Regions from separate parts of the Mesorhizobium sp. M0048 genome, predicted to be linked through region 1. Evidence: riboswitches for the same ligand, from Rfam matches in the RefSeq annotation. Region 1 holds a riboswitch; each other region holds the start of a gene.
What was found. A riboswitch is a leader RNA that binds a small molecule or an ion and turns the genes downstream of it on or off. The one in region 1 is predicted to bind cobalamin.
Positions count from the first base shown of each region.

Region 2: it holds a riboswitch for cobalamin, as region 1 does, so the genes downstream of both, NKJ84_RS05650 (DUF1636 family protein) here and metE (5-methyltetrahydropteroyltriglutamate--homocysteine S-methyltransferase) in region 1, are expected to answer to the same signal.
Region 3: it holds a riboswitch for cobalamin, as region 1 does, so the genes downstream of both, NKJ84_RS05830 (CbtB domain-containing protein) here and metE (5-methyltetrahydropteroyltriglutamate--homocysteine S-methyltransferase) in region 1, are expected to answer to the same signal.

Region 1 covers NZ_JAMYUV010000060.1:24,500-34,113, reverse strand. The annotation lists partial or broken gene glyA (serine hydroxymethyltransferase) at 1-955, shown strand, start outside; gene metK (methionine adenosyltransferase) at 1,010-2,185, shown strand; partial or broken gene NKJ84_RS29200 (adenosine kinase) at 2,295-3,288, shown strand; gene NKJ84_RS29195 (transposase) at 3,321-3,998, opposite strand; gene NKJ84_RS29190 (MFS transporter) at 4,288-4,539, shown strand; gene NKJ84_RS29185 (helix-turn-helix transcriptional regulator) at 4,602-5,435, shown strand; gene NKJ84_RS29180 (hypothetical protein) at 5,753-6,007, opposite strand; cobalamin riboswitch at 6,561-6,761, shown strand; gene metE (5-methyltetrahydropteroyltriglutamate--homocysteine S-methyltransferase) at 6,857-9,202, shown strand; gene NKJ84_RS29170 (FMN-binding negative transcriptional regulator) at 9,301-9,519, opposite strand; gene NKJ84_RS29165 (dihydrodipicolinate synthase family protein) at 9,554-9,614, opposite strand, start outside.
Region 2 covers NZ_JAMYUV010000004.1:17,683-27,296, reverse strand. The annotation lists gene NKJ84_RS05675 (four helix bundle protein) at 1-23, opposite strand, end outside; gene NKJ84_RS05670 (NADH-quinone oxidoreductase subunit C) at 45-647, opposite strand; gene NKJ84_RS05665 (NuoB/complex I 20 kDa subunit family protein) at 653-1,234, opposite strand; gene NKJ84_RS05660 (NADH-quinone oxidoreductase subunit A) at 1,225-1,590, opposite strand; gene NKJ84_RS05655 (winged helix-turn-helix domain-containing protein) at 1,926-3,125, shown strand; cobalamin riboswitch at 3,155-3,358, shown strand; partial or broken gene NKJ84_RS05650 (DUF1636 family protein) at 3,397-3,822, shown strand; gene cobW (cobalamin biosynthesis protein CobW) at 3,828-4,868, shown strand; gene NKJ84_RS05640 (cobaltochelatase subunit CobN) at 4,887-8,537, shown strand; gene cobG (precorrin-3B synthase) at 8,534-9,614, shown strand, end outside.
Region 3 covers NZ_JAMYUV010000004.1:55,967-65,580, forward strand. The annotation lists gene mgtE (magnesium transporter) at 1-53, shown strand, start outside; gene NKJ84_RS05810 (MerR family transcriptional regulator) at 193-579, shown strand; gene NKJ84_RS05815 (methyltransferase family protein) at 599-1,105, opposite strand; gene NKJ84_RS05820 (heparan-alpha-glucosaminide N-acetyltransferase) at 1,122-2,120, opposite strand; gene NKJ84_RS05825 (MFS transporter) at 2,366-3,565, shown strand; cobalamin riboswitch at 3,754-3,951, shown strand; gene NKJ84_RS05830 (CbtB domain-containing protein) at 3,988-4,167, shown strand; gene NKJ84_RS05835 (CbtA family protein) at 4,183-4,965, shown strand; gene cobU (bifunctional adenosylcobinamide kinase/adenosylcobinamide-phosphate guanylyltransferase) at 4,958-5,479, shown strand; gene cobO (cob(I)yrinic acid a,c-diamide adenosyltransferase) at 5,481-6,113, shown strand; gene cbiB (adenosylcobinamide-phosphate synthase CbiB) at 6,411-7,382, opposite strand; gene cobD (threonine-phosphate decarboxylase CobD) at 7,381-8,439, shown strand; gene NKJ84_RS05860 (tyrosine phosphatase family protein) at 8,436-8,939, shown strand; gene NKJ84_RS05865 (hypothetical protein) at 9,001-9,276, shown strand; gene NKJ84_RS05870 (serine hydrolase domain-containing protein) at 9,273-9,614, shown strand, end outside.

The DNA.
Region 1 (9,614 bases):
TGATGGGTTTGCCAATTCCGGAAGGGGGCCACCTCACTCATGGTTGGGCCATCAATTTTTCCGGAACAGACTATAAGCGCGTCCCCTATGGGCTGCACGAAAAGACGCAGCAAATTGACTATGACCGTTTGCGCGAAACAGCAAAACGCGAACGGCCTCGGCTCATTTGGGCTGGCGGTACTGCTTATCCCCGTATCGTCGACTACGCGGCAATGGCAGAAATCGCTCTGGAGGCGAACTCCTACCTCGTGGCCGACATCGCGCACATCAGTGGCCTGATTGTCGCTGGAGTGCATCCGAATCCCGTACCCCATTGCGACGTCGTCAGCAGCACGTCTCACAAGTCGATCCGCGGTCCCCGCGGTGGCTTCATTTTGTCAAGGAATGAAGATCGCTATCAAGCGCTGTATCATTCGAAGGGCAAATACAATCTCGCCAGACGAATAGATCGCGCTGTCTTCCCTCAACTGCAAGGCGGCCCCCATATGAATGTTATCGCGGCGCTAGCTGTCGCTTTGCGGGAAGCCGCGGACCCGTCCTTCCGCAGTTACGGCCAACAGATTGTCAAAAATGCCAAGGCTCTGGCCCAGGCGCTTCTGGACCGAGGTTATGACCTGGTCACCGGGGGCACTGACAATCACATGCTGATCCTTGATCTTCGATCGACCACTATCAGGCAAGGCCTATGCCAAGCGGTTAGCGAAGGCAGGCATCATTACGAGCTTTAATATGGTGCCGGGCGACCCGCGCCATCCTGCGGTCACAAGCGGAATTCGCCTGGGGGCGCCAGCAGTGACGTCAATGGGCTTGCGCGATGTGGAAACCGTGCAAATTGCTGGCTTCATGGACTCCGTCCTCCGGCGAGCCAGAAGACGAAGATCTCCATGCCTGCGTGCGAAGAGACGTTGCCGACTTGTGCGCTGCGTTCGAGGTCCCGGGCCTCACCGACAGGTAAGGTGGGCTAAGCAAAATGCACCATACAACTCCAACACCCGAAACGAGGCATTTCATGGCTAGGCAGTTCGTGTTCTCTTCCGAATCGGTTGGCGCGGGACGCCCGGATAAGTTGGCCGACAACATCTCGGATGCCATCCTCGATGCCATCCTCCGCACCGATCCCAAGGCGCGCGTCGCCTGTGAAGCGTTGGTAAAATCAGGGATGGTCGTTCTGGCTGGCGAGATTACCAGCGATGCGCAGGTGGATTATAGCCAAGTTGCGCGCGATACGATTCTCGATATTGGATACGACGATGAGGCCGTCGGCTTTGACGGCCGGCGTTGCTCCGTCATTCATGCGCTCACCGAGCAATCGCCCGACATTAGCCAGGGCGTTGACGAGGGACGAGGGCAGGACCTCCAACAGGGAGCGGGAGATCAGGGCCTCATGTTCGGCTACGCATGCCGCGAAACCGATACTCTGATGCCTTTGCCGATCCAGCTCGCTCATCGCTTGACGAAACGACAGGCAGATGTCCGGAAAGCAGGACAGCTTGGCTGGTTGCGTCCTGACATGAAATCCCAAGTCTCAGTGCGCTATGAGGGGTTGCGCCCGGTCGCCCTGGATACCATTGTCGTATCGACCCAACATGACGAGCAGGTCTCGCAAGAGACGGTCCGCGAGGGCGTCATTGAGGAAATCATAAAGCCTGTCCTGCCGACCCATCTGGAGACGGAAGGCATCAGAATTCTGGTCAACCCGACGGGGAGGTTCGTAGTCGGCGGGCCGCGCGGCGACTGCGGTCTCACTGGACGCAAGATCATCGTCGATTCCTATGGTGGGATGGGTCGTCACGGCGGCGGCGCCTTTTCGGGCAAGGACCCGTCCAAGGTTGACCGCTCAGCTGCCTATGCGGCCCGGTATGTCGCCAAGAATATCGTCGCTAGCGGACTTGCGGACGTCTGCGAGGTGCAGCTTGCTTACGCAATCGGCGTGGCAAGTCCGGTTTCTGTCATGGTCAACACGTTCGGAACAGCGAGGGTTGAGGAAAGAAGGATCGAGCGCCTCATTCTTGAGTTGTTCGATCTCAGACCGAAGGGCATTATCAAGATGCTTGATCTCTTACGCCCTATATACCGCAAGACCGCGACCTATGGCCATTTCGGCCGTGAAGAGCCTGATTTCACCTGGGAGAAGACAGACAAGGCCGACGAATTGCGTCGCGAGGCAGGACTTGCCGCCCCGTGAAGGCCGGCGCCGAACGGATTGGCAATCGGAAAGCCCATTCCCACTGGCCAGACCCGCCCGCGGCCGGCATGCCAGAAAGCCGGTGGGTTTTTGGCGGAGACATGAATTGATGCCGGACTATGACGTGCTTTGTATAGGAAATGCCATCGTCGACATCATCGCCCAGTGCGACGAGGCGTTCCTGGAGACGAACGGCATCATCAAGGGCGCGATGAATTTGATCGACACGAGGCGCGCCGAACTGCTCTACAGCCGCATGGGCCCGGCCATTGAAGCCTCGGGCGGCAGCGCCGGCAAATACGGCGGCGGGCGTCGCCTCCTTCGGCGGCCGCGCCGCCTTCTTCGGCAAGGTCTCGAACGACGCGCTCGGCGAAATCTACGCGCACGACATCCATGCCCAGGGCGTCGCCTTCGACACCAGGCCGCTCAGCGGCGAGCCACCGACGGCGCGCTCGATGATCTTCGTCACGCCGGACGGCGAGCGCTCGATGAACACCTATCTCGGCGCCTGCGTCGAACTCGGCCCGGAGGACGTCGAGGCCGACAAGGCGTCGGGCGCGGCCGTCACTTATTTCGAGGGCTATCTGTGGGACCCGCCGCGCGCCAAGGAGGCGATCCGGCAGACGGCGAAGCTCGCCCATGCCGCCGGGCGCGAAGTGTCGATGACATTGTCGGACTCGTTCTGCGTCGACCGCTACCGCGACGAGTTCCTCGATCTCATGCGCTCCGGCACCGTCGACATCGTCTTTGCCAACAGCCACGAGATCAAGTCGCTCTACCAGACCGCGTCCTTCGACGAGGCGCTGGCGCGGATCCGCAAGGACTGCAAGATCGCCGCCGTCACCCGCTCGGAAAAGGGCTCGGTCATCGTGCGCGGCGACGAGACCGTGACCATCAATGCGACCAGGATCCGCGAGCTGGTCGACACCACCGGCGCCGGCGACCTCTACGCCGCCGGCTTCCTCTACGGCTACACGCAAGGCCGCAGCCTCAAGGATTGCGGCGATCTCGGCTCGCTGGCAGCCGGGCTGGTCATCCAGCAGATCGGCCCAAGGCCACGCCAGAATTTGCGCAGAGAGGCGGAGCAGGCGGGATTGCTGTAGGTGGCGAGCCAAGAACCAGCTGCCCACCCTCCTTAATCCAGCCCGAGCCTTTTCTTCAGTTCCGCATTCTCCTTGCGGAGACGATCGGCAAGCACGCTCTTTAGCCGCTTGTTTTCTTCCTCGAGCGCGACGAGATCCTTCAGCCCGTCACTGTCCGCCGCCGGCGCCGCCGCCTTCTTCCAAAGATAATATGTCTGTTCCGAGATGCCGGCTTGCTTCACCGCGCTCTTGAGAGTAGCGCCGCCGCCGATCGAGGTCTCGATCTGCGCCAGCTTCTGGGCACGATCCTTCGCGGAGTAGCTCTTTCGGCCTGTTCGCGCTGACGGCGGTGCTTCAGTGGTCGCGGATATCGGCTTGGCGCCCTCCTTGCGGGCAGGCGCGCTCGCCTCAGCTTCTGGCTTCCTCGACCGCCGCGCTCTCGTCTTCGGTTTTGGCGTTTCCGCTTTGTCTGCCGGTTCGCTATGAACTACTGCTGACTCGGTTTCCAGGGGATTGGCCATGAAATGCTCCACTCGAGGTTTGTGCAAAGGTTCAGCATCAAGGGCCACTACAGTAGAGTCAACAAGCTGACGATTTAACGGCTCGACTTCGTTTGTTGTTTCGGCCATCGCCGCGGCGATGTCGAAATTGCCCCAGATGGAACGTGCGGATTTTTCATAATTGCGCTTTTGTTTGACTTCCACGGTGAATGGTCGCGTCTGCCGCCTCATAGTTCCTTCCTGAATAGGAGAATGAAGTCGCCGCTCGAATTTTTGGCGCTTCCTGCTTAGCGCGGAGCATTATCGTATAGCCGCTCAACGGGCAAGTGATGCCGGTCTTCGATGGCTGACCCATCTGGGGAGATTTGAGCGGCTTCGCGCGTCCTGCGCATGCCTGTAAGGCCGCCAAGTTTTCTGGGTTAGCAGGCGCGCACTGTGGCAGCTTGGCTTGTACGGCGAGGCCATGGTTGAGTGAGGCGAAACAAATCCAGCCCCGCGGTCAATCCCGAGGCTTCCCACAATGGCGAAGAGAACATCTTCACTCGTTCCTTTTGAGCACAAGACCTTCCGTTCGCTATGGTCGGCTGCACTCATTTCGAACCTTGGCACCCTAGTGGAAGGTGCGGCGGCAGCTTGGCTGATGACGAGCACCGCAGCAGTAATTTTTGATCGCCCATCCGTGCTGTGTACCAGCCCTGTGTCTTGCGCAAGTGGTCACGAACGGCTGCCGGAGCCTCGAAGACGCCCTAAAAACACATGCTGCGATTTTTGAACACGCTTGACGTGTTAGATTAATTCATCCACAATGCGTGTGTTGAACACGCGAGGTGAGTTATGAACATGAAAGAGCTTAGGGTTCGACTGGGCATGACTCAAAAAGATTTGGCAGAGCAGATGGCAACGACGCAACAGACTGTGGCCCGTTGGGAAACAGGCAAAACGCAGTTGAACGTCGAGCAGATCAAGGACCTTTGTCTCACGTTGAAATGCACGGTCGAGGAGCTGCTGGGCTGGAAGATTGATGTCGAGGAGTGGCGCACGAGCCCGTTTGCAATTGCCGATGCCGAAACGCGATACGGCACGCTCAGAATCAAGACGACTCTTGGCAGCCGCCAATATCCTATCGATGAAAAGGCGCGTGAATCGATTTTGCGTCAGTTGAAGGAACTTCATAATCTGCGTAGAAATAACACAAGCAGGCCATGGCTGTATTGTTGGAGCCTTGACAACAAAATACTCTTGATAAATCCGCAATATGTCCGCACCATTGAGCTTATCGGTGATGATGTAGAGGAGATGCCAGAGTATTATCATCCAGAAATCTATCGGGCTTTGGATGACTGGGATAAGGGTGAGGTTTCAGGAAAGCTGAAGAAAGAATGCGATGCCATCATCGCAGAGATGGGTGATCAGGAAGCCGTGCGCATGGCCTCCTATGTTCGCGTCACATATGACGACGGAGAAGATGAGTGGAACTTCTTGGATGAGGAAACCGCTACGACTTTCTTTGGATTGGAAGCTGCGACCTTTGACGTTCCCCAGTGTAGTTTCGCCGAAGTGGAGGAAGAAGGTTACTACCGAGCGCGATACGCCAACCTTGATCGCGTCGCGGTGATGGAGGTTCCAAGCGACCGTTATCACAGATTGACCGCGCCCGAGGAAGCTTAGAACCATCCACGAAGGGCGCATGTTACATCTCGACCTTGCGTGGTGCGTTTTCAGTACGAGATGACGTTAAGCGTAGGTAGTGGCAGGTAAGAGTGCTCGACCAGAAGCTCAACTGCCTCCTCAATATCGCTGCCGATGTGCCGCAGGACACGTCCACGGGAGCGTGGATAGGCGTGAAGTTCCTGCACTCCACGGTCCGCTCTCCCATCGCCGGTGTGTGCCCGACGCCATCTTGTGGACGAGGTTGGCCGCCTGCACCCGGTTGTATTCCGGCTTGCGGTCCGCCTGGGCGGTCCCCCGCGATGGCTATCTCCATGTCAATCGGCGCCGAACTTTGACTGCCCGCTGCTTTTGATGAATTTGGCGAGGTCCCGCGCATAATCACTCTTGGTCTTCTCCTTGAGGCCCTGTGTCGCGAACTTGTGGTCCAGCAGGGCAAACAGGTCCAAGTCCCCTTCCGCCTGTGGCGCTGGCTTGCCCTCACCGCCCGCGGCTTCCCAATTGGGGACCGCTTCTGCGCGCTGCACCGTGGCGATTGTCCGCCCAAGACGCATCACAAGATCGAACGCCAAACCGTGCGCGTGCACGACGATTTGCCGCTCAGGCCTCATTTGGACAGGACTTGAGCTGGCCCGGTGGTGAGCCGGGTTACCTTGAGCCGGTGGGCTGCGAACAAGCAGTGCGAGACATTGGCCTCGATCACTTCGCAACACGCCGCTGCGCCTGGCCTCGGTGTGCTCCCCCCGAAATCGTTGTGTCATATCACCGAGGGCATCACGGCCAACAGCTTCCACATGGGCAACAGCCTCGCCATTGAGCCGAATATGGTCGCGAGCAGATCACCAACGAAGCGGTCGGAACCTCGGAGCCGAAGTTCGACGCTGAGGTGGTTCGCATGATGCGCTAAGCAGCACCACGGCGCTTGCCGGTATGTTTGCTGCCGGCAGCCGACGAACTCCTATCCTCCTGGACAAGGGCGCCGTGCGTCATTGCTTTGATTTACCGGCCGCTCAAGGCTTCCACAGTTTTCGCTTTCGAGGCGACCTTTGGAACATGCCAACGGAAATTTAACATAACGACATAAACATTTCTTTATGCGACGTTGACAAAGAAGCGAACTGCTGTAATTGTCTCCCGCGTCGTGGTTCTCCGTACGGCGCTGCCGCAGCGGAGCTAAGAGGGAAGCCGGTGCGATGCCGGCGCTGCCCCCGCAACTGTTAGCGGCGAGCCAACCCCACTCATGTCACTGAGGCGAATAGCCTTGGGAAGACGGGTAGAGGCTATGACCCCGCGAGCCAGGAGACCTGCCACGGCGAATTACGTCCACGGGCGGGGTGTCTCGGTGGCCGCTGCAGCCTGGCGTTCGTGCCGGCCTGCTAGCGCCTTCCTTGTCACCGACGCCCCAACCATCGGGGTCTGGCATGACTGTCTCTCAGCAAATTCCTGTAGCAACGCTCGGCGTGCCCCGTTTCGGTCGTCGGCGAGAACTGAAATTCGCGCTTGAAAGCTACTGGTCCGGAAAATCGTCCGCTGCCGACCTTCTCACGACCGCGAAGGCGCTCCGTGCCGCTAGCTGGGAGGAGCAGCACGATCGCGGCGTGTCGAAAATACCGTCGAACGACTTCTCGCTCTACGACCATGTGCTCGACACCGCAGCCATGGTCGGCGCCGTTCCATCCCGTTACGGCTGGAATAGCGGCGAGGTTCCACTTGACATCTATTTCGCAATGGCGCGCGGCAACCAAGGTCAGACGGAGGATTGTGGGCACGGTGGTCACCAGCATGCGGCTCATCGGCCTGGCGTAACCGCGATGGAAATGACCAAGTGGTTTGACACCAACTATCACTACATTGTGCCGGAACTCAACGATGATCAGACGTTCGCCCTCTCGTCGACGAAACCGGTCGATTACTTCATCGAGGCTAAAGCTCTCGGCGTTCACACACGCCCAGTCATCCTTGGACCGATCACCTTCCTCAAGCTGGCGAAATCGCCTGCCGAAGGATTCGATCCCATCGCGCTCCTGCCCCGGCTGCTGCCCGTCTACGAGCAACTCCTGCAGAGGCTGAAGCTGTCTGGAGCCGACTGGGTGCAGATCGATGAGCCAGCGCTTGTCCTCGATCTGAACCCGAACGAACGAGCTGCGTTCGAATTCGCCTATGGCCAGCTGTCGAAAGCCGCCCCCGAGCTGAAGATCATGCTGGCTACCTATTTCGGGCCGCTGGGAGACAATCTCGAAACCGCGGTTTCTCTGCCCCTGGCCGGGCTGCATATTGATCTCGTGCGCGCTCCCGAGCAGCTGGAAACGGTGGGTCGGCTCGCACCGAAGGATCTGGTGCTCTCGCTTGGCTTGATCGATGGCCGCAACGTCTGGCGTGCGAACCTGCCCGCCATTCTCGACCGCATCAAACCGATCGTCGCCGGCTGGCCCTTGGACCGCGTCGAGATCGCGCCTTCTTGCTCGATGCTGCATGTGCCGATCGACATCCGCATGGAGACGGAACTCGACGCGGACATCAGGTCGTGGCTCGCCTTCGCGGCCCAGAAGACCGACGAGTTGGTGTTGCTTGCCCGGGCCCTGTCCCAAGGCAGGGATGCGGTGGCAGGCGCGTTGAAAGCGTCTGCCGAGGCTGCCGCCACTCGCGTGACATCCACGAAGATCCATGACCCGCTGGTTGAGGGGCGGATCGCCAGCATTGACGACAGCATGAAGCGACGAGAGAGCGCTTTTGCCGAGCGCTCCAGAGTCCAGGCCGGCACGCTCGGGCTGCCGCCGTTCCCGACGACGACCATCGGGTCCTTCCCGCAGACGCCGCAGGTACGCAGGGCGCGGGCCGCTCATGCGAAGGACCAGCTGAGCTATGTCGACTACGAGACCTTCCTGAAGAAGGAGATCGAGGCTGCAATTCGCTGGCAGGAAGAGATCGGGCTGGACGTGCTGGTGCACGGTGAGTTCGAACGAAACGACATGGTACAGCATTTCGGCGAGCAGCTGTCCGGCTTCGCCTTCACTCAGCATGCCTGGGTGCAGAGCTATGGGTCGCGTTACGTGGGCCCCCCCATCATCTTCGGCGACGTATCGAGGCCCAATCCGATGACGCTGCGCTGGTGGCAATTCGCCCAGTCGCTTACGGAAAACCCTGTGAAGGGAATGCTCACAGGCCCAGTGACCATTCTCAACTGGTCATTTGTTCGCGACGACGTACCCCGCTCCGAAGCATGCCGCCAGATCGCGCTCGCCATCCGCGACGAAGTGACGGATCTCGAATGGTCCGGCGCAAGGATGATCCAGATCGATGAGGCCGCGTTTCGCGAAGGATTGCCACTGCGCCAGTCTGATTGGAACGACTATCTCGACTGGGCTGTCGAATGCTTCCGGATCGCTTCAACGGGTGTAAAGGACGCGACTCAAATCCATACCCACATGTGCTATTCGGAGTTCAACGAGATCATCGACGCGATCGCTGAAATGGATGCGGATGTCATTTCGATTGAGACGTCGCGCTCGAAAATGGAACTGCTGGACGCCTTCACGAGCTCCAAATATCCGAATGAAATCGGGCCCGGAGTCTATGACATTCACTCACCACGGGTCCCGGAAGTCGGCGAGATTTCGGATCTCGTCATGCTTGCCCGCGAGCGACTGTCCGATGCCCAACTGTGGGTAAACCCGGACTGTGGCCTCAAAACCCGCAAGTGGGAGGAGGTCCGCCCTGCCCTCATGAACATGGTTGCTGCAGCACGCGCGCTCCGGGAGAAAGTGTAGGCCGGAAGGTTTCCTGGTTACTCACCATGTGGTGAGTTAGCGGCTGCCGCATGTGGGCCGTGAATGTGCCAAAACGCGATCACATCCTTTGAAATAAGTCACTCGAGCGAGAAAGTGCACTTTCCTTCGGCACGTGTACTAATCGCGCAGGAATAAAGGGAACCGTTTTCTCCCTGTGACGTGTCGAGTTCGAAGGGGATGTGATTGGCGTCGAGACCGCTCCGGCCATGGGTTATCAGCATGCCAAGTGCGCTGTTCTCGATCAGTTCGTAAAGGACTTCTCGGCTCGGTTCATCGAAATGCGCGGGTACATACATGACAGGTTCCTTCACTGGCCGCCGGGTTCGCTGTTCACCGGTTGACATCCGATGGCAAGCGTTCCAACGCGGCGGCGATCTGGCGCTTCGCTGCT
Region 2 (9,614 bases), on a different contig from region 1:
TAAGATTCGATCCTTTTTTCCAATTCCTACTCACTACTCACTACTCACTGTTTCGCCTTCTCGTCCCCCGGCAGAACATAATCCGTGCCTTCCCATGGGGACAGAAAATCGAAATTGCGGAATTCCTGCTTGAGCTCCACCGGCTCGTAGATGACGCGCTTGGCCTCGTCGTCGTAGCGCACCTCGACGAAGCCGGTCAGCGGAAAGTCCTTGCGCAGCGGATGGCCTTCGAAGCCGTAGTCGGTCAGAATCCGCCGCAGATCGGGATGACCCGAAAACAGCACGCCATAGAGATCGTAGGTTTCGCGCTCGAACCAGTCGGCGCCGGGATATATGCCGGTGATCGACGGCACCAGCGTCTCTTCGTCGGCCTGGACCTTGATGCGGATGCGGATATTCTGCCTCGGCGACAGCAAATGATAGACGACGTCGAAGCGCTTTGCCCGCGACGGATAATCGGCGCCGCAGACATCGATGATCGAGATGAACTGGCATTTCGGGTCGTCGCGCAGGAAGGTCACTGCCTCGATCAGGTCGCGCGGTTCGACCGAGATGGTGAGTTCGCCATAGGCAAACACCGCCTCGCCGATCCGGCCGGTCAGCTTCTCGCCCAGATAGGTCGAGAGGTCATTCAACGCCTGGGTCATGCCGCTCACCGTTCGATCGTGCCGGTGCGGCGGATCTTCTTCTGCAGGAGAAGGATGCCGTAGAGCAGCGCTTCGGCGCTCGGCGGGCAGCCGGGCACGTAGATGTCGACCGGCACGATGCGGTCGCAGCCGCGCACCACCGAATAGGAATAATGATAATAGCCGCCGCCATTGGCGCAGGAGCCCATCGAGATGACGTAGCGCGGCTCCGGCATCTGATCGTAGACCTTGCGCAGCGCCGGCGCCATCTTGTTGGTCAGCGTGCCGGCAACGATCATGATGTCGGACTGACGCGGAGACGCGCGCGGCGCGACACCGAACCTCTCGGAGTCATAGCGCGGCATCGAGGTATGGATCATCTCGACCGCGCAGCAGGCGAGACCGAAGGTCATGAACATCAGCGAGCCGCTGCGCGCCCAGGTGATCAGCGCCTCGGTCGAGGTGACGAGAAAGCCCTTGTCGGCGAGCTCGTTGTTGATCTCCAGGAAGAACGGATCATCCTCCCCCACCGGCCTGCCGGTGTTGGGGTCGATGAGGCCCTTGGGCTTCGGCGCGACGAGCGTGCCGGAACTGTCGTTCAATCCCATTCCAGCGCTCCTTTTTTCCATTCATAGGCAAAGCCGATGGTCAGCACCGCCAAAAACACCATCATCGACCAAAAACCGAGCATGCCGATCTGGCTGAACGACACCGCCCAAGGAAACAGGAAGGCTACCTCCAGATCGAAGATGATGAACAGGATCGACACCAAGTAGAAGCGGATGTCGAACTTCATGCGCGCATCGTCGAACGAGTTGAAGCCGCATTCATAGGCCGAAAGCTTTTCCGGATCGGGGTTGCGGTAGGCCACCAGGAAGGGTGCGGCAAGCAGCGCCAGCCCGACCACCAGCGCCACGCCGATGAACAGGACGATGGGCAGGTACGAACCTAAAAGTGCGTTCATGCTGCAGTTTCCGTTGGCGGCCAATCCACTCTGATACAGCACCGGACCCACTTGCGGAAGCGTGACAGTTTAACCACTGAACCGTTTTAAGGGGGCTCTATGCTGCAACGCGGCGAGGGTTAGCGCAGCGCTTTCGGCGAAGCAAGTCAAACCTTGTTCAAATCGCGGTACTGGGCGGCATATCCGGGAAAACTGGTCAGATCCGCTCCTGTTTGATTTCTTTCACTTTTCACTCCACTTTTCTCTCCTGACATGGATACCGCCAAAACCCTGCTAGCATGGCGCGGAATCACAGATTCTCTTCTCTGTCCGGCATCATCAGGATACCCGCATTGATGAAGGAAAAAATCTCACTTCGCATGGCCCGCCGCATCGCGCTGGCGGCACAGGGATTCAATGACCCCCGACCCGCCGGTACACCCGACCGCCGACATCTGGCCCGCGTGCTTGCCCGTACCGGCCTGCTGCAGATCGATTCCGTCAGCGCCGTGGTGCGCGCCCACTACATGCCGCTCTATTCGCGGCTTGGCCCCTACAAGCTGGCGCTGCTCGACGACGCCGCCATAACGCGCAAGCGCATGGTCTTTGAATATTGGGCGCACGAAGCCTCCTTCCTGCCGGTCGAGACCTATCCGCTGATGCGCTGGCGCATGCAGCGGGCCGAGCGCGGCGAGGAAATGTACAGCGGACTGGCCAAATGGGGCCGCGAGCACGCCGCCTATATCGAAGACATCTATCGCGAGGTCGCCGAACGAGGCCCGATCGCGGCGTCGGCTTTCGAAGGCCAGAAGGGTTCGGGCGGCTGGTGGGGCTGGAGCCATGCCAAGCACGCCTTCGAATGGCTGTTCTGGGCCGGCCGCATCACCACCGCGCATCGCCGCGGCTTCGAACGGTTCTACGATCTGCCGGAGCGCGTACTGCCGCCCGCGATACTCGCTCTACCGGTTCCCTGCCCCGAGGACGCCCACCGCGAATTGCTGCGCATCTCCGCCCGCGCCCATGGCGTCGCCACGGCAGGCGACCTGCGCGACTATTTCCGCCTCTCGCCCGCCGATATTAAGGGCCGCATCGAGGAGCTGGTCGAGGCTGGCGAGCTGTTGCCGGTGAGCGTCGACGGCTGGAGCAAAACAGCCTATCTCCATAAGAACGTCCGTTTGCCGCGCAGGATCGAGGCGCGCGCCTTGCTTGCGCCGTTCGATCCCGTGGTCTTCGAGCGGTCGCGCACCGAGCGATTGTTCGACTTCCACTACCGCATCGAGATCTACACGCCGGCCGAAAAGCGCCGGTATGGCTATTATGTGCTGCCGTTCCTGCTCGGCGACAGCATCGTCGGGCGCGTCGACCTCAGGGCCGACCGTCCGGCCGGCGTATTGCGCGTCCATGCCGCCTATGCGGAGCCCGGCGCCCCGCCACAAACCGCTGCCGAACTCTTCGAGGAATTGAAGCAGATGCAGGGCTGGCTCGGGCTTGAGCGCATCGCGGTGACGGCTGCCGGCGACCTTGGCCGGCCGCTCGCAGATATCGCCGCGTCATAGACGTGCGTTGACACGACTGCCTCCACAAGCCTAAATCCGTTTCAGACGGTCCCCTGCCCGCAACGGCAGGGGCCAAGAGGGAATGCGGTGCGAAATCTCGATTTCAAATCCGCGGCTGTCCCCGCAACTGTAAGCGACGAGCCAAGGCCGAAAACCACTGGGATATTCCCGGGAAGGCGGCACCAAGGCGATGACCCGCGAGCCAGGAGACCTGCCGTCTAGGACATAAGAATCCGATCGCCTGGCGGGTTTTCCGGGCAAGGAGCCTGATTTGGAACGCGACAGCAGTTTTTCGGCTGAGACAGCGGATTTATTGTCCGGCCCTGACGATTCCCCGGCCGGCGTTACCGTCATCGTCTGCTCTTCCTGCCGTGACGAGACCGGTTCGGACGCTCATCCCCGCGCCGGCGAACTGCTCGCCGAGGACACGCGCCGCGCCGCTTCCGGCGAAAACATCAAAATCCGCACCGTCGAATGCCTCGGCAATTGCAAGCGCCGGCTCAGCGCCGCCATGCTGCGCGACGGCTGCTGGAGTTACGTCTTCGGCGACCTGACCGCGACCAGCGGCGCCGATCTCGTGACCGGCGCAAAGCTGTTCGCCACCTCGACGGATGGGCTCATTCCGTGGCGCGGCCGTCCCGATTGCCTGAAGCGCGGTCTGGTTGCCCGCATCCCTCCCCTCGACCTTTTGAAGGACTTGATATGGCCGCTGCCCCCCTTTCGCGCGTCCCCTGCACCGTCGTTACCGGATTTCTCGGCGCCGGCAAGACGACATTGATCCGCCATTTGCTCGAAAACGCCAAAGGCAAGCGGCTGGCCATCATCGTCAACGAGTTCGGCGACATCGGCATCGACGGCGAGATCCTGAAGGGCTGCGGCATCGACACCTGCCCCGAGGAAAACATTGTCGAGCTGGCCAATGGCTGCATCTGCTGCACTGTCGCCGACGATTTCGTCCCGGCACTCGACCAGATCCTGTCGCTGATGCCGAGGGTCGACCATATCCTGATCGAGACGTCCGGGCTGGCCCTGCCCAAGCCGCTGGTCCAGGCCTTCCAGTGGCCGTCGGTCAAGAGCCGGGTGACCGTCGATGGCGTTATCGCCGTCGTCGACGGACCGGCGCTGGCTGATGGGCGCGTCGCCAACGACATGGACGCCCTGCAGGCGCAGCGCGCGCAGGACGAGACGCTCGAACACGACGATCCGGTCGAGGAAGTATTCGAGGACCAGCTCGCTTGCGCCGACCTGATCATCCTCTCGAAGAGCGACCTGATGGACGCAGCCGGCTCGGCCCGTGCCAATGCCGTCATCGGCAAGCATGTTGCGCGGGCGGTGAAGATCGTGCCGACTTCGCAAGGCAAGGTCGATCCGTCGGTGCTGCTCGGCCTCGGCCTCGCCGTCGAGGACGACATAGAGAACCGCAAAACCCATCACGACGACGAGCTCGACCACGAACATGACGATTTTGACTCGTTCGTCATCGACATCGCGTCCGTGTCTAACCCGGACGAGCTCGCACAACGCGTCGCCACGGCGGCGGAGGAAGAAAACGTGTTGCGCGTCAAGGGCTTCGTCGAGGTTGGCGGCAAGCCGATGCGGCTCCTGCTGCAGGCCGTCGGCCCGCGCGTCAACCATTATTACGACCGGGCCTGGACCGCTGAAGACGATCGCCGCTCGCGCCTTGTCGTCATCGGTCTGAAAGGGCTGAACCGCCCGGCGATAGAGCGTATCCTCGCCGGCTGACCCCAGGTACAAGCCGCGATGCACATCCTCACCACCACATCCGCCTCGCTCGACGATCTCGCCGAGCCTGTCGATCTCAGGCAAACGCCTGCGGATGTCGTGGCCCTGTCCTTCACCGACAGCGACCTGGCCGGGCTGGCGGCGGCGTGGAAGGCGGATGCGGACCGCCTGCCCTCGATGCGGCTCGCCGCCTTGCGCGACCTGCGCCATCCGATGTCCGTCGACCTCTGGACCGAGAGCGTCGCCCGCCACGCCAAGGTCATTCTGGTCCGCATTCTCGGCGGCTACGAGTGGTGGCGCTATGGCTGCGACCAGCTCGCCGTTATCGCGCGAAATCGCGGTATCAAGCTGGCGCTCCTACCGGGCGAGAGCCACGACGAGGATTTGCGACTGATCGAAGGCTCGACGCTGCCGCGCGAGGAGTTGGACGCCCTGCTTGGCTATTTTCGCGAGGGCGGGCCGGCAAATATGACGGCGCTGGTGCAGAGGCTGGCAAGTCTCGCTGGATCTGGTGCGGCGGTAGCCGAACCCGTTAGCGTGCCAAAGGCTGGATTTTACGAGCCGGGACTGGGGGTCGTAGAACGCGGCGTCCCCCTCCCCCTCGAGGGGAGGGTCCGGCCGCAGGCCGGGGATGGGGTCCTCTCCGAAGCGCGCCAACTCAAAGAGGCGTCGAGCACTGCCGCAATGACCCCACCCGGCCCTTCGGGCCACCCTCCCCTCGAGAGGGAGGGGGACGTCGTGCCAATCCTCTTCTACCGTTCGATGCTGCTCGCGGCCGACGTCGCGCCCATCGACGCGCTTTTCGAAGCGCTGAGCGCGCGCGGCATGGCTCCCGTGCCTATCTTCGTCTCCAGCCTCAAGGACCCGGCCTCACTCGCCTTTGTTGAAACCGCGCTTGCAACGCTGAAGCCTGCCGCCATCATCACCGCCACAGCTTTCGCCTCTGGGGCCGAGCCGGGCGTTGAAACCCTGTTCGACCGCGCCGGCGTGCCGGTGTTCCAGGTCATCGTCGCAACCACCCGCCGCGACATCTGGCAAACCAATCAGCGCGGCCTGGCGCCCGCCGACCTTGCCATGCATGTCGTCCTGCCCGAGCTCGACGGCCGCATCCTGGCCGGCGCCATTTCCTTCAAGGGCGAAAGCGAAACCGATCCCGCATTGGCCTTCCGCGCCTTCGCCAACCGGCCAGAGCCCGACCGCGTCGCGCAAGTGGCGAACCGTATCGAGGCATTCGTGCGCCTGCGGCGGACGCCGCGCGCGGAACGCAAGCTCGCCATCCTGATCCCCGACTATCCGAGCGCCCCCGGTCGCACCGGCTACGCCGTCGGCCTCGACGTGCCGTCCAGCGTGCTGGCAATGCTGCACGATCTGAGCGAACAGGGCTACGCCGTTGAAAGGATTCCGCAAACGCCAAGGGAGTTGTTGGATTTGCTGGAACGGGGGAATGGTGGGCTGAGACTGGACGATTATCTCGCTCTTTCTGCAGAGTTACCGACTGCGGCACTCGCTGCCGTGGAGGCGGCATGGGGTAAGGCGGAAGATGAGACAGGTTCGCGCGAGGCGCCCCCCTCTGTCCTGCCGGACATCTCCCCCTCAAGGGGGGAGATTGGCCGTTTCGCCGACGGCACCCGTTCTGCAACCTCAGTGATTGGCGAAACCGGCAATGAGAGCGCAATCTCCCCCCTTGCGGGGGAGATGTCCGGCAGGACAGAGGGGGGTGTTCAAGCGCCTGCTGTCGCCAAATTCCGCTTCCGCACGGCCACGTTCGGCAACATCACCGTGGCGCTCGCCCCCGATCGCGGGCGCTCAGTCGACCGCCGCGCCGACTATCACGACCCGACATTGCCGCCGCGCCATGCGCTGGTCGCCTTTGGCCTCTGGCTGCGCCAGTCGCTCGGCATCCATGCAATTGTCCATGTCGGCGCCCACGGCACGCTGGAATGGCTGCCCGGCAAGACCGTTGCGCTCAGCGAAAACTGCTTTCCCGAAATCGTCACCGGCGCCCTGCCCGTCGTCTACCCCTTCATCGTCTCCAATCCAGGCGAGGCAGCGCAAGCCAAGCGGCGCGTTGCCGCCGTCACGCTTGGCCATCTGCCGCCGCCGCTGACCGGCGCCGGGCTGGACGAAAACCAGCACAGGCTTGAACGACTGGTCGACGAATATGCCCAGGCCGACGGGCTCGACCGCCGCCGCCGCGACCGCCTGGCGAAGCTGATAGTCGAAACGGCGGAAAAGACCGGCCTCGCCTCAGAGGCTGGTGTCGCCAGGACCGACGCAGCCGACGAGGCTTTGCGCCGCATCGACGCCTGGCTCTGCGATCTCAAGGATTTCGCCATCAAGGACGGCCTGCACATTTACGGCCGCTCGCCGGAAGGCGAGGCTGATCCGTTGCGGCGGGAAAGCGCGGCAGCTGAAAAAACCGCGCTGCTTGCCGCCCTCGACGGCCGCCACGTCGCTGCCGGTCCGGCCGGTGCGCCGGCACGGGGTCGGCGCGATGTTCTGCCGACCGGCCGCAATCTTTTCACCGCCGACCCACGCACCATGCCGACGCCGACCGCCCATGATCTGGGCAAGGTGGCAGCGGAAGAAGTGGTCCGCAGCTACATGCAATCGCATGGCGACTGGCCGCGCTCGCTGGTCATCGACCTGTGGGGGTCGGCCTCACTGCGCACCGGCGGCGAGGAGATCGCGCAAGGCCTGGCGCTGATGGGCTGCCGGCCGCAATGGGATTCAGCCACCGGCCGCATCACCGGCATAGATGTGCTGCCGCCGGCAACACTCGGCCGTCCGCGCATCGATGTCACCTGGCGCATATCGGGCTTGTTCCGCGACATGTTCCCGACCCAGATCGCGCTGATCGACGCCGCGGCCAACGCGGTGGCGACCCGCGACGAGGACGATTCGGAAAACCCGCTCGCCGCTAGGACCCGCATCGACGGCAAGATCAGCCCGCGCATTTTCGGCACCTCGCCGGGCAGTTACGGCGCGGGCGTCGAGGACTTGTTGTCGAGCGGCGACTGGGCCGCGCGCGAAGAGATCGGCCGCACCTATCTCGCCGCCACCTCGCACGCCTATGGCGGCTGCGAGGGCAAAGGCATTTCGGCGCCCGGCGCTTTCGAGGATCGCCTCGCCGAGGCCGACCTTCTGGTTCATACCGGCGACGACCCCGGCCGCGACATCCTCGAAGGCTCGGCCGACGTCGCCTTCATCGGCGGCTTTTCGGCAGCGCTTGCCGCGCTCGGCAAGAACGCCGACGTGATCGTGCTCGACACCACGGACCCGCAAAAGCCCAAGCCGCGCTCGATCAGTGAGGCCGTATCCCGGGTAGTTCGCGCCCGCGCGGTCAATCCGCGCTTCATCGCCGGCCAGATGCGTCATGGCCCGCGCGGCGCCTCGGAATTCGCCGAGACGGTCGACCGGCTTGTCGGCTTTGCCGAGACTACCCATGCCATATCGGGCACGCTTATCGAGGCCGTGCACGACGCCTATCTCGGCGACCCCGTGGTCCGCGCCTTCATCCTGCGCGAAAACCCTTCAGCCGCAAAAGTCATCGCCGAGCGTTTTCTCTCGGCACGGCGGCGCGGGCTCTGGCATCCGCTGCGCAATTCCATCGATGACGATCTCGCCGCACTGATTGCCGAAGCGCAAGCTCTGGGAGTGGCGGCATGAACGCTTTCTCGCGCCGTGACGCCTGCCCTGCCTTGTCCGCGCCGATGCAGACCGGCGACGGGCTGCTGGTGCGGCTCAATCCGGTCGCTGGAGGACTGTTGCCGAAATCGTTGATCGGACTCTGCGAATCCGCCTTGCGCCATGGCAACGGCATCATGGAAGTGACCGCCCGCGGCAGCCTGCAGATCCGCGGCCTGACGCCGGCAAGCGCGCGGCTGCTGGCAATGGAGGTCGACGCGCTCGGCATCGCCGTGCGCACAGGCGTGCCGGTCGAGACTGGCCCGCTAGCGGGCATCGATCCGCAGGAGATCGCCGATCCGCGACCGCTGACAGAGCGGATCAGGGTGGCGATTGAAGAGGCTGGTCTAACGGCAAGGCTCGGTCCGAAGGTTTCGGTCGTTGTCGATGGCGGCGGGCAACTGACGATGGATGCGGTAGTGGCCGATGTACGACTGGCTGCGATCAGAACCGACGCGGGCGTCCGCTGGCGGATAGCTGTTGCTGGCGACGGGCAGAATGTCAGGCCTCTCGCCATGATCGAGAAAGATGCTGCCCGTGATATCGCCGTCGCGATTCTCAGGATGGTCGCCGAAAAAGGCCGCGAAGCTCATGCAAGGGATTTGACGGAACGGCAGCGTAGATCACTCGCAAGCTGGCATTCCTTCGCGCCCCCCTCTGTCCTGCCGGACATCTGCCCCTCTAGGGGGGAGATCGGCAGTTCCGCCGACGGCCGTCCTTCTGCTGCCTCGGTATTCGGCGCGACTTCGGCGATTAGCGAAGGCGGAGACCAAGGTGCAATCTCCCCCCTAGAGGGGCAGATGTCCGGCAGGACAGAGGGGGGCGCCGTAGAGCGCCATCGCCCGCCCATTGGTATCTTCAACCTGAGTAACGGCCACGCTCTCGGCATCGGCCTGCCCTACGGCAGCATGCCCGCAGATAAACTCACCGGCCTCGCGCAGAGTGCCCTCACTCTTGGCACAGTCGAAATCCGCCTTGCCCCGAGGCGGGGCCTGCTTCTCCTCGGTCAGCCGGCAGCCGCCAACCAGCCCCTTCAAAACACCGCCGCTACCCTCGGCT
Region 3 (9,614 bases), on a different contig from region 1:
TCGGTTTCTTTGCCTTTCTCGGGCTCGCCACATGGTGGTTCGGCGTGCGCTGAACGGCACCTCAATTGACTTTTACGTAAATGCCGTGCGAGGCTTTGGAAAGCGCCTTGTCCGCCGATTCTGGTACGCGCCTGAGCGCCGGCGGCGCCGGCCAGTTGGAACTCGCGGCGTGGTCGGGGCATTGGAGTGACGATGCGGGAATATTATTCGATCACGGAACTGACCCGGGAATTCGACGTGTCGACGCGGACGTTGCGCTTCTACGAGGATGAAGGGCTGGTGCAGCCGGTAAGGCGCGGCCGCACCCGGCTGTTCCGGCCATCGGACCGGCATCTGATCCGCCAGATCATGCGGGGAAAAAGGCTCGGCTTCTCGATCAACGAGATCCGCGAAATCATCCAGATGTACAGGGAGCCGCCCGGCGAGGTCGGCCAACTCAAATTGATGATCAAGCGAATCGAGGAAAAGCGTGAGCATTTGCGCCAGAAACGCCGCGACCTCGAAGAGACCCTGGCCGAACTCGACCAAGCCGAGGAATCCTGCGTCGAGCGGCTGGTGGAACTCGGCGTCACCACATAGGCGCGGTGTCAGCCTCGGCTCAAATCCAGCGCCGCACCCTTTTGGCGTAGTCCCGGTACTTTTTGCCGAATTTGGCGGTCAGCACCTTCTCCTCGCTCTCGATCGTCAGCTTCTGCGTCAAGAACGCCGCGATGACCGCCAGCGGCAGGAACCAGGCGATCCCCGTGACAAAGGCGAGGCTGACCAGCAGCAATGTGTTGGCGAGGTAGATCGGGTTGCGGCTGACGGCGAAGGGTCCGGTGGTCACCAGATGGTCAGGCACGCCGTTCGGGTTGAGCGTCGTCTTGGCGCGGATCATGGTGCGAATTGCCGTGAACCAGAGCGCGGCAACCGCCACCAACCCCACAAGGCCGGCGGCGAACAGGATGTCGCCGAGAAGATCGCCGATCCACGGCAGCGGATAGAACAGCCCTAGCGCGACGCTGACGATGATGGCGGCGATATAGATCAGCGGCGGCCATGGGATGTGCCCCAGCTTCGGCTGCCCAGGATTTTGCTGCACGGGTTTCGGGTGACTGTCGCTCATTATTGTCCTCCCTCGATTAGCGCGTTCCCAGTTCCGCCGCCTCGGCTTGGGCGGTGCAGGTGCCGGCGAGCTCGCCAATATGCGCCTTCCACTCCAGGGACTGGTCGTTGCTGTAGAGCCGGTCAAGCGAGGCTTCGCCCTGGAGAGTGTCCAGCATGCAGGCACAATAGCTGGAGCAGAACTCGGTGTCGCGTGCCTGCTCGCAGGATATCTGGCAGGATTTCAGAAAACTCACCTCCCTGGTTTCGGCCGGCGCCGGCATGAATTGCGAAAACAGCCAGACCGAGCCGATCAGCACAGGCTGATGGATCAAATAGAAGGCAAGGCTGTGCCGGCCGATGAAGACCAGCGGGTTTGCCCAGCGGCCGGGCGCCAAGGCCGACAGCCGCGTCAGTGCGCCGGAGGTGGCGGCGAGCTTGGTAACCGCGATGCCGGCAAGTACGGCGCCGAACCAGGGCAGCAGCGGAACGTAGTCATTGGAGCGCGGGTTGGTCGCCGACAGGCCGACCCACCACAAAGCCGGATGATCGAAAAGCTCGGATCGCAAGTAGAAAGGCGCGGCGATAACGAGGGCCGCCACGGCAAGCGTCAGCAGCGCCGGCAGCCGCAGGAACGCCAGGCCGAGCAAGCTGGCGAGCGCGATCTCGTGCAATATGCCGAAGAAGATGAAGCCGTCGGGCGTGGCGATGCGGGTGACCAGCGATATTGCGAGCGCTGCCCCGGCAACCATGGCGAAGCGCTTCCAGAAGCCGGTCCAGCGGATTTTTTTGCCATGGGCGAGATAGAGGCTGATGCCGACCAGGAACAGGAAGCTCGAGGCGATGCAGCGCGCGTAGATTTTCCACCAGCCGAAGGCGGTGAGGCCGGGATCGGTGTAGCCGAAGAATTCGAGGTCCCAGGTGAAATGATAGCTCGCCATGGCAAGCAATGCGATGCCGCGTGCAATGTCGATAGCGGCGATGCGCTTCGACTTCGGTTGATCCTGAACGGCTGCGCTCGGCGTGTCGATGCTCATTGGTCTCGCTGTCTTGGTTCAGCCCCGGCAAGACGACTATCACGGTTGCCACCGTCAAAAGAAGCAGGGCCTTGCTTTGCGTTGGTGACGGCGGCATCAGGGCTGCTTTAGGCCAGAGCCGGAAAGCCTTTGGCCGGCTTCGCTTTTTGCCGTGAAGGCGTCGGTTTCCTGTTACGCGGCCAGGAATCGCCGCGGCAGATTTGTGCTCCAACCCTGCTTCGGGCGATTCGGCTTCGGGGAACACAATGGCTACCCATGTGCGCCATCCGATCTGGCTTGCGGCCTTGCGGCCGGCGGATGCCCGCACCTTCGCCTCGCTCTATGCGGTCGAATCCTTCGCGCGCGCCACCGTGTCCAGCGTCATCCCGATCCAGGCCTATGAGATACTGCACAACGAGCAGATTGTTTCGATCCTCTACACGATCGTGGCGATGCTCGGCCTGTCGGCGACGCTGTTCATGCCGATGCTGATCGCCCGCTTTGCCCGGCGCTGGGTCTATACCGCCGGCGCCTGCCTGCTGGCCGCCGGCTCGCTGTTCTTCGTCACCCATACGCTGGCTGGCCAGGTGGTCGGCATGCTCTGCCGCATCGTCGGCGCCGGCGCGCTGGCGATCACGCTCAACCTTTACATCATGGACCATATCCGCAAGACCGATTTCATGCAGGCCGAGTCGCTGCGCATGGCGTGGTCGATGCTTGCCTGGACCACCGGGCCGACCCTCGGAATTTACCTCTACACGCGTTTCGGCATCTATGCCGCGCATGGCGCGGTGGCCGTCTTCGCCATGGCTTTACTGGCGCTGTTCTGGACTTACCGGCTTGGCGATAACCCGTCGATCCGCCCCGGCAAGACGCGGCCGGTCAATCCGCTGGCCAATATCGGCCGCTTCGTCGCGCAGCCAAGGCTGAGGCTGGCCTGGCTGATCGCTTTCGGCCGCTCCTGCTTCTGGACGACGTTCTTCGTCTATGGGCCGCTGTTCATGGTGATCACCGGCGAGGGCAAGCTCGCCGGCGGCCTCTTGGTTTCGGCCGGCAATGCGCTTTTGTTCATGGCCATCTTCTGGGGCAGGGCAGGAAAGCGTTTCGGCGGCCGGCGCACCATGACGTTCGCCTATTTCGCGATGTCGGCAACGCTGCTGGCGGCCGGCGCCGTCGGCGAGGCCGCACCGCTCATCACCGGCGCCTTGCTGCTTTGCGGTGCCTTCTTCACCATCGCGCTCGATGCGCTGGGCTCGACCGCCTTCATGCGCTCGGTGCGCTCGTATGAGCGGGCACAGATGGCGGCGGTCTACCGCACCTATCTCGACTTTTCCGAGCTGACGCCGCCGCTGGTCTATTCCGTGGTGCTGGCGTTCTTCGGCCTGGGCGCGGTTTTCGCGACACTCGGCCTGCTGGCGGCGATCTGCGGCTTCGTCACCTGGCGCTATCTGCCCAAATCGCTTTGATGTTCGAGCGCCGCATGGCGCTCGAACACCCAATTGTGGAAGCGGTGCAGTGCCGCATCGAACGCAGGCCGTTCTGTTTGACCGCGCAGATCGCGACGTCTGCGGCGCCAGTTCTCCGGTTTGGCGAGGCGGCGCATTCGCCACACGATCCGGCGGAATTTGGTTTGCCGGGCGCGGCGATTCTGCCTATAGTCGCTGATGTCGTCGGTTCCGTTTGGAACCAAGAGGGAATGCGGTGCGGGCGAAATTGTTTGCCCAATGCCGTGGCTGCCCCCGCAACTGTGTGCGGTAGTCCTCTCCATATGCCACTGAAGGTTCGCCTTCGGGAAGGTGGGGAAGGGCGCTGATCCGCGAGCCAGGAGACCTGCCGGCGACAGGAAACTGACTTCTATGCCCTCGGGTGGAGGGCGAAAGGACAAGACATGAATACCGCTTCCGTTTCGCTCGGCGCTTCCGCCTCCTCGCAGTCGCGTCTCCTGCAGCTGGCGCTTGCTGCATTCCTCGGCATTTTCGTCATGGGCTTTGTCGGCTTCTCGCATATCGATGCGGTCCACAATGCCGCGCACGACTATCGCCACTCGATGGGCTTTCCCTGCCACTGACAAGGGGCTGACATCATGACACTGTTTCGCAACGTCGTCTTCATCGCGGCGATCGCAGGGCTTGTGGCCGGCGTCGTTCTCGCCTGCATGCAGGCCTACGCCACCGTGCCGCTCATCCTGAAAGCGGAAGTCTACGAACAGGCCGGCGGCGGCCATGACCATGCCGCGGCACCTGCGGCACCGGCCGAAAACGCCGCCGGCACGATGGCTATGAGCAGCGCCGCGCCGGCACCGGCTGAAGCAATGGCTCCGGCTGAAGACGAAGGCTGGGCGCCGGCCGACGGCTTCGAGCGCTTTGGTTTCAGCGTCGTTGCCAATATCGTCACCGGCATTGGCTTCGCACTGGTCCTGGTCGCGGTTTCGGAATTCGCCGGCGGCATCGGCAATTGGCGCCAGGGCCTGTTCTGGGGCCTGGCCGGCTTTGCCGTGTTCACGCTGGCGCCCGGCCTCGGCCTGGCGCCGGAACTGCCGGCGATGCCGGCGGCCGACCTTGTCCAACGCCAGATCTGGTGGTGGGCAACAGTGGTGGCGACAGCGGCCGGTCTCGGCCTTATCGCCTTCCGCAGATCGCTGCCGCTGGCGATCCTTGCCGTGGCGTTGATCGTTGCGCCGCATATTGTCGGCGCGCCGCAGCCCGACAGTTTCGAGACGGCGATCCCGGAAGGCCTGCATCATCAGTTCGTGGTGGCGGTGACGCTGACCAATCTGGTGTTCTGGCTGGTGCTCGGTATGGTCGTCGGGCTGGTGCGCGGACGCTTCACCGGCGCGGCAACCAGCCTGCGCGACAGCTTTGCCTGACCGCGCTGCCGGGGCGCTGACCCTGGTCATCGGCGGTGCGCGCTCCGGCAAGAGCGCGCATGCCGAGAGGCTGGTGAGCGCCTGTCCGGCGCCGTGGAGCTATATCGCCACAGCGCAAGCCTATGACGAGGAGATGCGTCAGCGCATCGCGCTGCACCGCTCGCGGCGAGGCGATGGCTGGACGACCATCGAGGCGCCGCTCGACCTTGCCGGCGCGATCGAGGCACTGCCCGACGGCCAGCCGGTGCTGATCGACTGCCTGACGCTGTGGCTGACCAACCATATGCTGGCCGACCATGATGTCGAGGCCGAATGCCAAAGGCTGGCCGATGTGCTGTCGCGGCCGCGTGGCCCGTGGTTCGTGGTGTCCAACGAGGTCGGCCAGGGCATCGTGCCGGACAATGCGCTGGCAAGACGGTTTCGCGATGCCGCCGGCCGGCTGAACCAGGACGTCGCGGCGGTCGCCGGCACCGTGCTTTTGATGGTGGCGGGGCTGCCGCTCAAGGTGAAATGACATGGCTGATACTATCGATCCCAAGACCATTGAACAGGGGGACGAGGAACGCCACCGCGCCAAGATGGCCAAGCGCAAGGCGGTGCAGGACGCCGAGGTTGCAGCCAAGACGGTCGAGAAGGGGCTGTTGATCGTGAACACCGGGCCGGGCAAGGGCAAGACCACGGCCGCCTTCGGTCTGGCGCTCAGGATGCTCGGCTACGGCAAGCGTGTCGGCGTCGTCCAGTTCATCAAGGGCAAATGGCACACCGGCGAGAAGGACGCCTTTGCCGCCTTCGGCGACCGTGTCCTCTGGCACGCCATGGGCGAGGGCTTTACGTGGGAGACGCAGGACCTGAAACGCGACATCGCGGCGGCCGAGGCCGCCTGGGCGAAGGCGCTCGAGCTGATGGCCGAGCCGTCGATCAGCCTGGTGGTGCTCGACGAGTTGAACATCGCGCTGCGTTACGACTATCTCGACCTCGAAAAGGTGGTCGCGGCGCTGAAGTCACGCCGCGAAGGCCTGCATATCGTCGTCACCGGCCGCAACGCCAAGCCGGCACTGGTCGAGGCGGCCGACCTGGTCACCGAGATGGCCGTGACCAAGCACCACTTCTCCGCCGGCGTGAAGGCGCAGCAGGGGATTGAGTTCTGAGGGGTGTTGCTGGTTTGTCAAGGTCAGCGCTGCCCCTCATCGCCTGCCGGCGACTTCTCCCCGTGAAGGACGGGGACAAGGAGCTAGCCGCAACGCTGGCGATCTCCCTCTCCCTGTCTTTTCACGGGGAGCTAAGGCTGAGGGGCAGCGCCGACCTGAACCGATTATTTGAGGCGTTGCCCTATTTTGTTCTTGCTTTGTGCCGGCAGCTATGCTATTAATTTCGCTATGGTGCTAATTGGCTCCAACGACCCGCCGCTTGGCGGGTTTTTTGTTTCCGTCGATCTCGAGCGCAGGTCACGCCAAGATAACAACCACTGCGACCACCCCGAACAGCGCAATCAGCAGCAAGTCGGCGACCTGGTAGAGTTTCAGCGCCCGTCGGACGTCGGTGCTCTCGACATCGTCGCGGCGGCCGCCCTCGCCCATCAACGCGTCTTCGACCATCACGCCGTCGTAGGAACGGGGGCCGGCGAGCGCCAGGCCGAGCGCGCCGGCCATCGCTGCCTCCGGCCAGCCGGCATTGGGCGAGCGGTGTTTTTTCGCATCGCGCCGCACGGCGTGCCAGGCGGCTTTGGCGTCGGCGCCCTTGACCAGGAAAGCCGCAAGCACGATCAGCAGCGCCGTCAGCCGCGACGCCGGCAGGTTGATCCAGTCGTCGAAGCGCGCAGCCGCCCAGCCGAAGGCTTCGTGGCGCGGCGTGCGGTGGCCGATCATCGAATCGGCGGTGTTTGCGGCCTTGTAGGCGACGCCGCCGGCGAGCCCGCCAATACCGATCCAGAAGGCCGGCGCGACGACGCCGTCGGAGAAATTCTCGGCAAGACTTTCGATCGCTGCGCGGCAGACAGCGGCCCTGTCGAGCTTTTCCGGATCGCGGCCGACGATCCTGGAGACGGCGATGCGGCCCATGTCCAGTCCGCCGCTGTCGAGTGCGTCGGCCACCGCTTCGACATGCTCGGCCAGGCTCTTCTGCGACAGCAGCGACGTCGCCAGGATTGCGGTGACCAACAAGCCGAAGGGAATGCTCCAAAGCATGACTTCGATCCAGAAGGCGAGGGCGGCCGGCACCAGCACGATCACCAGCAGCGCGACGACGCCCCAGCGGCGACGGTCGGCGTCGGAATCAGTGGCGCGGTTGAGCCTGCGGTCGAGAAAGGATATCAGCCTGCCGAACCAGGTGACGGGATGGCCAATGGCATCGAAGAGCCGGGCCGGGTAGCCGAGTACAAGTTCGATGGCCAGCGACAGGAAAGTGATCAGGATCGACATGAAGTCTCTTGATGGGGTGACGGCGGCAGTGGACCACGGCGGAAGCCTTGGCCGGGCGAGGGCGCTTTTCCCTCACGCGCCGCTGCCTTTCGTCGACCTCTCGACCGGGATCAATCCGCACTCCTACCCGCTTTTCGATTTGCCCGCCACCGCCCTGTCGCGATTGCCGGAAACGGCGCGCAGCCGCGACTTGGCTGAAGTCGCGGCAAGCGCCTATGGCGCGCCGTCGGCGGCGAACGTCGCGGCGGCGCCCGGCACGCAAATCCTGTTGCCGCGCGTCGCTTCGCTGGTCAGCCCGGGCAAGGTGCTGGTGCTCGGGCCGACTTATGCCGAGCATCGGCGGGCAGCAGCGATCGCCGGCCACGCGGCGGCTGAAGTCGATAATTTCGAAGCCCTGGCGGCGGCCAACCTTGCGATCGTCGTCAATCCAAACAACCCGGACGGGCGCGTCGTCGAGCGCGAAAGATTGCTTCGACTTGCCCGGGCATTACGCGCCAGAGGCGGGCTGCTGGTCGTCGACGAGGCCTTCATGGATGTCGGCCCGCGCAGCGAGAGCCTGGCCGGCGACGTCGACCAGGGCGGCATCGTCGTGCTGCGCTCGTTCGGCAAGTTCTTCGGCCTGGCCGGCCTGCGGCTTGGGTTTGCATTGGCCGACGCGCTGATGGTCGAGCGGCTGGAGGCGCAATTCGGGCCATGGGCGGTTGCCGGGCCGGCGCTCGAATATGGCATAAGGGCGCTTGCCGACACCGGCTGGCAGGCCGGGATGCGGCGCCGTCTGGCCGAGGACGCCGCACGGCTCGACACGCTGTTCGGCCGCTTCGGCGTGCCTGTCGCCGGTGGCACCACGCTGTTCCGCTATCTCAGGCTGGCGAACGCTGCCGGCCTGTTTTCGGCGCTTGGCCAGCGCGGCATCCTGCTTCGGCATTTCGCCGATCGTCCGGATGTGCTGCGCGCCGGCCTGCCGGGAGCCGACGAAGAATGGCGGCGGCTCGAATCCGCACTTGCCGGCTGGGCCTCGCGGCGCGACGATGATGCCAAGGGAGAAACGACCCAATGATCCATGTCTGCTCGCTGTCCAAAGTCGAGGAAACGGTAGCGAAGACCGGCGCCGGGCGGCTGCTTTCGCTGCTCGCCGCCGGAACGGAGGTGGTGCGACCGGCCTCGATCACCAGGGAAAACCATCTGCATCTGGTCATGCACGACATTGCGGTGGCGCAGGAGGGCATGACCATGCCGGGCGAGGAGCACGTTGTGACCCTGCTCGATTTCGCCCGCCAATGGGATCGCTCGCGCCCGCTGGTGGTGCATTGCCATGCCGGCATCAGCCGCTCGACCGCCTCGGCCTATATCATCGCGGCAGCGCTGGCGCCGAAGCGCGACGAGGCCGAGTTGGCCGAGACTCTGCGCAGGCTGTCGCCGACGGCGACACCCAATCCGCGGCTGATCGCGATCGCCGACACGCTGCTCGATCGCAGGGGCCGAATGATCGAAGCGATCCAGGCGATCGGGCGCGGCGCGGATGCTTTCGAAGGCACACCGTTCGAATTGAAAATCTGAGCCTAAAAACAAGTTCCAGGAAAGAGCGCAGGAGTTCTAGGACACAGCCAAGGAGCGAATGATGATCGGGAGAATTTTGGCAATCGTTGTTGGCGTGGTCTGCACGACAGGCAGCGCCATGGCCGCCTCCATGCCGGCTCTCAAGTCGATCGACCTGGCAGCGCTCCAAGCCACTGTCGAGCGTTTGGCCAAGGAACTTATGCTGCCCGGTGCTATGGTTTTGCTCAAGACTCCGCGGGGCAACCTCGTCTTCGGCTACGGTACGACTGACTGGGTGCCACGAACCCGCCGCGCGCCGATACCCACTTCCGTGCGGCCTCGAACACCAAGACGATGACCGCCGCTGTTATCGTGCAACTGGTGCAGGAACGGAAACTGAGCTTCGCCGATCTGATCTCGAAATACGTCCAGCGCGTTCTCAACGGCGACGAGATAACCATTCGACAGCTCATAACAATGCGGAGCGGCCTCCCTAACTTCACAAATGCGCCGGAACTTGCCGAAAGCCTGGACAAGTATCCTTACAGGGTATGGACCGCCGATGAAGTACTCGGTATGGCGTTCAAACGGCCGCCGGACTTCGCGCCGGGTGCCGAATTCGAGTACAACAACACCAACTACTATCTGCTCGGCCTTGTTGCCGAGAAGATCGACGGCAAGCCGCTCTCGACCATC